DNA from 2 places in the Bacillus sp. DTU_2020_1000418_1_SI_GHA_SEK_038 genome. Region 2 is predicted to be linked to the other one. Evidence: a T-box and tRNA genes for the amino acid it is inferred to sense, from the RefSeq annotation. Region 2 holds a T-box; the other holds one or more tRNA genes.
The links. The T-box of region 2 lies ahead of serS (serine--tRNA ligase). A T-box ahead of a tRNA ligase gene usually reads a tRNA of that ligase, here a tRNA-Ser.

Region 1 (3,344 bases), 970 kb from region 2:
CCCGACCATATTAATAATTAATTATGGGGCCTTAGCTCAGCTGGGAGAGCGCCTGCCTTGCACGCAGGAGGTCAGCGGTTCGATCCCGCTAGGCTCCACCAATATCAATAATAATAAGATACTTTAATTTGGCGGTGTAGCTCAGCTGGCTAGAGCGTACGGTTCATACCCGTAAGGTCGGGGGTTCGATCCCCTCCGCCGCTACCAAATTGAGGACCTTTAGCTCAGCTGGTTAGAGCAGACGGCTCATAACCGTCCGGTCGTAGGTTCGAGTCCTACAAGGTCCACCATTTTGTTTATTATTTGGAGGTATACCCAAGTTCGGCTGAAGGGATCGGTCTTGAAAACCGACAGGGGCTTAACGGCTCGCGGGGGTTCGAATCCCTCTACCTCCTCCATTATTTTTATTATAAATACTATTATCGCGGGGTGGAGCAACGAGCGTTACTCCATGAATCAACTGCGAGTTGTACCGATTGAGCCGCTGCTTGATTAAGCATCCTGAAATCGGGACAGTCCTTATGCTTTATATGAGCATAGTAAAAATCATATAAATATTATTATCGCGGGGTGGAGCAGTCCGGTAGCTCGTCGGGCTCATAACCCGAAGGTCGCAGGTTCAAATCCTGTCCCCGCAATCTGGTCCGGTAGTTCAGTTGGTTAGAATGCCTGCCTGTCACGCAGGAGGTCGCGGGTTCGAGTCCCGTCCGGACCGCCATTATTTCAATAGTAGCTCAGTAGCTCAGTCGGTAGAGGATTTTAAAAGATTGTAGCTTCGAAGCAAACCTTCACCGAATGGCAAGCGTTTAAAATCTGTGACAAAGACCGAAGGACTTTGGAACACATTTCTTAAGCTATTCAAACTTTAGGAAGCAATATATTTTATGGCTCAGTAGCTCAGTCGGTAGAGCAAAGGACTGAAAATCCTTGTGTCGGCGGTTCGATTCCGTCCTGAGCCACCATTTAATTATTACTTAATGCGGGTGTAGTTTAGTGGTAAAACCACAGCCACGAGCAAAAACATCCATGAGTAAACTTCGAGTTGCCTCGACGCATTCTCATCCCTGAATTTGCTAGAAGAGGAAGAGGCATGAAAGTTCGTAAAAAATAAATAATTCCTTATTCACTTAAAATGCGGGTGTAGTTTAGTGGTAAAACCACAGCCTTCCAAGCTGTTGATGAGGGTTCGATTCCCTTCACCCGCTCCAATGATGGGCCTATAGCTCAGCTGGTTAGAGCGCACGCCTGATAAGCGTGAGGTCGATGGTTCGAGTCCATTTAGGCCCACCATTTTTATATTAATTAAATTATACTAACTATTCCGCAGTAGCTCAGTGGTAGAGCATTCGGCTGTTAACCGAACGGTCGTAGGTTCGAATCCTACCTGCGGAGCCATTATGGGGAAGTACTCAAGAGGCTGAAGAGGCGCCCCTGCTAAGGGTGTAGGTCGCGTAAGCGGCGCGAGGGTTCAAATCCCTCCTTCTCCGCCATAATTTGGCCCGTTGGTCAAGCGGTTAAGACACCGCCCTTTCACGGCGGTAACACGGGTTCGAATCCCGTACGGGTCATAAAAAAGGTTGTCAACCAATTGTGTTGGCAGCTTTTTTTTATTCAATTAAAAGTAACGATGTAAAAAGATGCCACAGACTAAGGTTCTGTGGTATTTTTTGTATATAGGAAAAATATCTAATTTATATGAGACGAATAAACTAATAATAGCCATAAGGAGAAATAGTAGATGATTAAGTATATTATTTTTGATTTTGATGGAACGATTGCCAATTCTCAATATGCATTTGTTTCTGCTTGGAATCATCTGGCGGAAAAGCACCGATTTAAAAAACTAGAGCACGAGAGCCTAGAGGATTTAAAAAAGCTAACTATTAAAGAACGCAGCAGGGTATTAAATTTTCCTATGTATAAATTGCCCATTTTGATGCCAGAGCTCTACACAGCCTATCGACAATCAATATTGGACGTGACTTTATTTGAAGGTATGAAGGAGTTATTAAGTGAATTAGAAATCAGAGGTTACCATACAGCCATTATTTCATCTAATACAGAGGATAATATTAGAGAGTTTTTAAATCGTAATGGGATTAAGGTAACTGATATTCTTTGTTCCAGCCGTATTTTTGGTAAGGATAAAGTGATAAAAAAATTCTTGAAATCTCACAATTTGCAGCCTTCAGAGGTTATTTATGTCGGAGATGAGCATCGGGATATCGTTGCCTGCAAAAAGTGTAATGTAAAAGTTATATGGGTTGGTTGGGGCTATGACGGTATCGAAGTGGTACAATCTGAAAATCCTGACTATATGATTCAAACTCCAGATGAAATCTTACAAATCGTTTAAATCTCCTTTAATCTTATCAAAAAATTTAGTCATGCTTAAACGCTTGGAATAAAACGCTCCAAGCGTTTTCTATTACAAGCTTTTCCGCTAGTCAAACCTTTCATCTTTTTCGTGCAATTTTATTCCGGGGTTATCCAGATCGAATTCCGATGTTATTCCGGTGGAAGGACCTCGGAACATCTCTCCAACTGCAAGAATCTTTCCATCTGGCGGTCCGAATAGGGGGACCTTCACTTCATCTTTAGAAGCTTCGTTAATTAAAAACTCTTCTTCTTTATTACTCAATTTAAATGTCTCCTTTTAACTAATAGATATGTGTAAGAAGCGAGAACCGTCAATTCATTTTGGTGTCTGTTTCAGCCCAAAAGAGTCAACCTCGGTAACCAATCCCCACCAAAGTTACACGCCCCAACAGCAATAAGCGAGGAACGGTCATCATCAGCTCGACTTATTAATGCCCATTCACGTAAAAAGCCTACTGTTCAAAATAAAGTGGAGCTCTGAATTCAAATTGTTGCTTGTTTTATTTTGTCAATCACGACAATAAATTATGTCGAAATTTCAAGATTACCTTTATATCTTGATGTTAATTGACACATTGTTAAAGTTGTTGTCAAAAAATTTAGAAAATCTTAACAAGGTCTTTTCTAAAACTACTCGAATATAATCATGGAAGCCACTGGGATTAGAAGGAGAAGATTGGAATGAACACAGTTTTTCCAACAGATTATCAAATGCATTTATTTCATGAGGGAACTCTTTTTGAAAGTTATCGCCTCTTTGGTGCACATATTATAAAAAAGGATGACAAGGTAATTACACGGTTTTGTGTCTGGGCGCCGAATGTAGAAATTGTCAGATTAGTCGGTGATTTTAATGATTGGAATGGAGAGGGGTACCTCTTACATAGAGTAAATAATGAAGGAATTTGGATGATTAATGTTGATATGGATTTACAGGGATGTTTATACAAGTACGAAATGATTAC
Region 2 (3,344 bases):
CTGCTTTTTATTTGAAACATCTTAGGTAAGAATAGGTAAATCCTCTGTCTATGTTTTAATGTCGAATTATGATAAAATATCAAACGTGTACTAAAAAGTTGGAGGGCTTTGTATTGAAAAAATTCCGCAAATATGTAGCTAGTATTCTTGCATTCGTAATGGTAATAGGCCTTTTTCCTAGCTTAAATAGAGCCTATGCAGAAGATTTTTTAAATGTTAATGGCGATGCTGCTATTTTAGTAGAAGCAGAGACAGGTAAAGTACTTTATTCTAAAAACGCCGACCAAGTTCTTGGTATCGCTAGTATGACAAAAATGATGACTGAGTATCTTCTTCTGGAAGCGATTAAAGAAGGAAGAGTGAAATGGGACCAAGAATATTCCGTCAGCGAGTATGTCTGGAAGATTTCACATGATAGGGATTTATCCAATGTACCTTTGCGCAGAGATGGAAAATATAATATTCGTGAACTGTACCAAGCAATGACGATTTACTCGGCAAATGGTGCGACGATTGCCATTGCAGAAACGCTTGCGGGTTCTGAAGAGAACTTTGTAAAAATGATGAATAAAAAGGCAGAAGAACTAGGGTTAAAAGATTTCAAGTTTGTTAACTCATCTGGCTTAAATAATAAACATTTAAAAGGATTCCACCATACTGGGACAGAAGATGAAGAGAATGTGATGTCTGCAAGAGCTACTGCAAAGCTAGCTTCTTATTTGCTTAATGACTACCCAGAAGTGTTAGAAACGACAACTATTCCGAAAATGACCTTCAGAGAAGGCACAGAAGATGCGATTGACATGCAAAACTGGAACTGGATGCTTCCTAGTCTTGTATATGGCTTTGAGGGCGTAGATGGCCTAAAAACAGGAACAACGGAGTTTGCAGGCTATTGCTTTACAGGAACAGCTATTAGAAATGGCACACGTTATATCACTGTTATTATGAATGCCAAGGATGAAAGCGGTAAGGGTACATATAAATCCCGCTTTGATGAAACAAAGAAAATGTTTAATTATGCGTTTAGTAATTTTGGCAAAGAAGAGCTAGTACCAGCTAATCACCAAGTGAAGGGTCAAAAGACTTTACCTGTTATTAAAGGAAAAGAAGACAAGGTGAAGATTGAAACAAAGGATCCAATCACAATGGTCGTGAAAAATGGCGAAAAAGAAAACTATAAGACAAAGCTAGTTTTGGATAAAGAAAAGCTAAATAATAAAGGGGAATTAACGGCGCCAGTTAAAGAAGGGGAAAAGGTCGGAACTTTAACGATTGAATCTTCTAATGAAGGTGACTTAGAATTTTTATCTGAAGAAGGAAAAAGTAGAATTCAAGTAGATGTTGTTGCAGCTGAAGATATTGAAAAGGCGAACTGGTTTGTTTTAATGATGCGTGGAATCGGCAGCTTTTTCGGGAATGTCTTTGGGGGCATCTCTTCAACTGTAAAAGGTTGGTTTTAGTAAAAAGGGTTTCTTGTCTTGACAGGAAGCCCTTTTTGTTGTTTAGTTTCATTATAGGAAAGAAGCGAAGAAAAACTATTTTGCATAATATAGTTGCAAATGGTTCATAATTGTAGTACATTATGAATTACAAAAATTTCTATAATCAAAAGCAATGAGAGGAACTAGTAACAGGATTTTCATTCTTAAGAGAGCCAATGGCTGGTGAGAATTGGCGGGTGAAGCTTGTGAATCCATCCTCGAGCAAAGTATGGAACGCACTAAAGGGGAACATTTTTGAATCTCCTTGTAGGCAAGTAAATACTTTCGGTATAAAACCGTTATGAATTTAAGGTGGAAGGCTTTTGCCTTCAACTAGGGTGGCAACGCGGGTAACTCTCGTCCCTTTTTTGGGGACGGGAGTTTTTTGTGTTTTGCCCCCTTTTTTAAAAATAAGGAGGGGTTATGAAATGTTAGATATTAAGTATTTAAGAGCTAATTTTGAAGATGTGAAAAAGAAGCTGGAGCATCGAGGCGAGGATTTAACGGATCTTGGGAAATTTGAAGATCTTGATACGAAACGACGGGATTTGATTGTGAAAGCTGAACAGCTGAAAAGCAGACGGAATGAAGTTTCTCAGCAGGTTGCAATTTTAAAGCGTGATAAACAAGACGCGGATCATTTAATTGCTGAAATGCGAGAGGTTGGAGATCAAATTAAAGAGCTTGATGATGATCTGCGCACGGTTGAAGAGGAATTAGATCAACTATTGCTTAGCATTCCAAATATTCCGCATGAAAGTGTCCCAGTTGGAGAAACTGAAGACGACAATGTGGAAGCGTGGAAGTGGGGAGAGGTTAGACAGTTTGACTTTGAACCGAAGCCGCACTGGGAAGTGGCGGATCAGTTGAATATTCTTGATTTTGAACGTGCTGGGAAGGTGACAGGAAGCCGATTTGTATTTTACAAAGGACTCGGTGCACGCCTTGAACGTGCTTTATTCAACTTTATGCTTGATCTTCACACAGAGGAGCATGGCTTTACAGAGGTATTGCCGCCTTATTTAGTCAATCGTGCAAGTATGACAGGTACTGGCCAGCTTCCGAAGTTCGAGGAGGATGCTTTCCTTATCGAAAATGAGGACTATTTCTTAATTCCAACAGCGGAAGTGCCAGTAACGAATATGCACAGAGAAGAAATCTTAAGCGCAGAGGATCTTCCGATTAATTATGCTGCATTTAGTGCTTGCTTCCGTTCTGAAGCAGGATCAGCTGGACGTGATACGAGAGGGCTTATTCGCCAGCACCAATTTAATAAGGTGGAGCTTGTTAAATTCGTAAAGCCTGAAGAATCTTATGATGAATTAGAAAAGCTGACAAAAAATGCCGAGAAGGTTTTGCAGCTATTAGGCCTTCCATACCGTGTGATGAGCATGTGTACGGGTGATCTTGGCTTCACGGCTGCGAAAAAGTATGATATTGAAGTGTGGATTCCAAGCTATAACACTTACAGAGAGATTTCTTCTTGCAGTAACTTTGAAGCTTTCCAAGCAAGACGTGCGAACATCCGTTTCCGCCGTGAAGCAAAGGGTAAACCTGAGCATGTGCATACACTAAATGGATCTGGCCTTGCAATCGGCCGCACCGTTGCAGCTCTGTTGGAAAACTATCAGCAGGAAGATGGCAGTGTCGTGATTCCAGAAGTACTGCGTCCGTATATGGGCAATAGGGATGTTATTAAACCGGATTAATTTTCGTTAGATTCCAAACTTTTGTTGAATTCCAGAAAGATTGGAAATAGAGTGCATAAAGACTTTTTGAGCGGGGTCACTCCCGCTCAAAAAAAATATTAAATAATATTGACAGCGATTTTTAAAAATGATATATTATTTCTTGTCGATA

Region 1: it encodes a tRNA-Ser, which carries the amino acid that the T-box ahead of serS (serine--tRNA ligase) is inferred to sense. The anticodon was not compared.

The regions. Positions count from the first base shown of each region.
Region 1 covers NZ_CP135435.1:3,521,506-3,524,849, reverse strand. Annotated here, with positions in the region: tRNA gene RRV45_RS17640 (tRNA-Pro) at 1-8, shown strand, start outside; tRNA gene RRV45_RS17635 (tRNA-Ala) at 26-101, shown strand; tRNA gene RRV45_RS17630 (tRNA-Met) at 131-207, shown strand; tRNA gene RRV45_RS17625 (tRNA-Ile) at 214-290, shown strand; tRNA gene RRV45_RS17620 (tRNA-Ser) at 306-398, shown strand; tRNA gene RRV45_RS17615 (tRNA-Met) at 565-638, shown strand; tRNA gene RRV45_RS17610 (tRNA-Asp) at 642-718, shown strand; tRNA gene RRV45_RS17605 (tRNA-Phe) at 887-962, shown strand; tRNA gene RRV45_RS17600 (tRNA-Gly) at 1,135-1,208, shown strand; tRNA gene RRV45_RS17595 (tRNA-Ile) at 1,214-1,290, shown strand; tRNA gene RRV45_RS17590 (tRNA-Asn) at 1,321-1,395, shown strand; tRNA gene RRV45_RS17585 (tRNA-Ser) at 1,400-1,490, shown strand; tRNA gene RRV45_RS17580 (tRNA-Glu) at 1,497-1,568, shown strand; gene RRV45_RS17575 (HAD-IA family hydrolase) at 1,739-2,356, shown strand; gene RRV45_RS17570 (hypothetical protein) at 2,444-2,641, opposite strand; gene glgB (1,4-alpha-glucan branching protein GlgB) at 3,061-3,344, shown strand, end outside.
Region 2 covers NZ_CP135435.1:19,198-22,541, forward strand. Annotated here, with positions in the region: gene RRV45_RS00080 (D-alanyl-D-alanine carboxypeptidase family protein) at 159-1,463, shown strand; T-box leader at 1,609-1,852, shown strand; gene serS (serine--tRNA ligase) at 1,913-3,193, shown strand.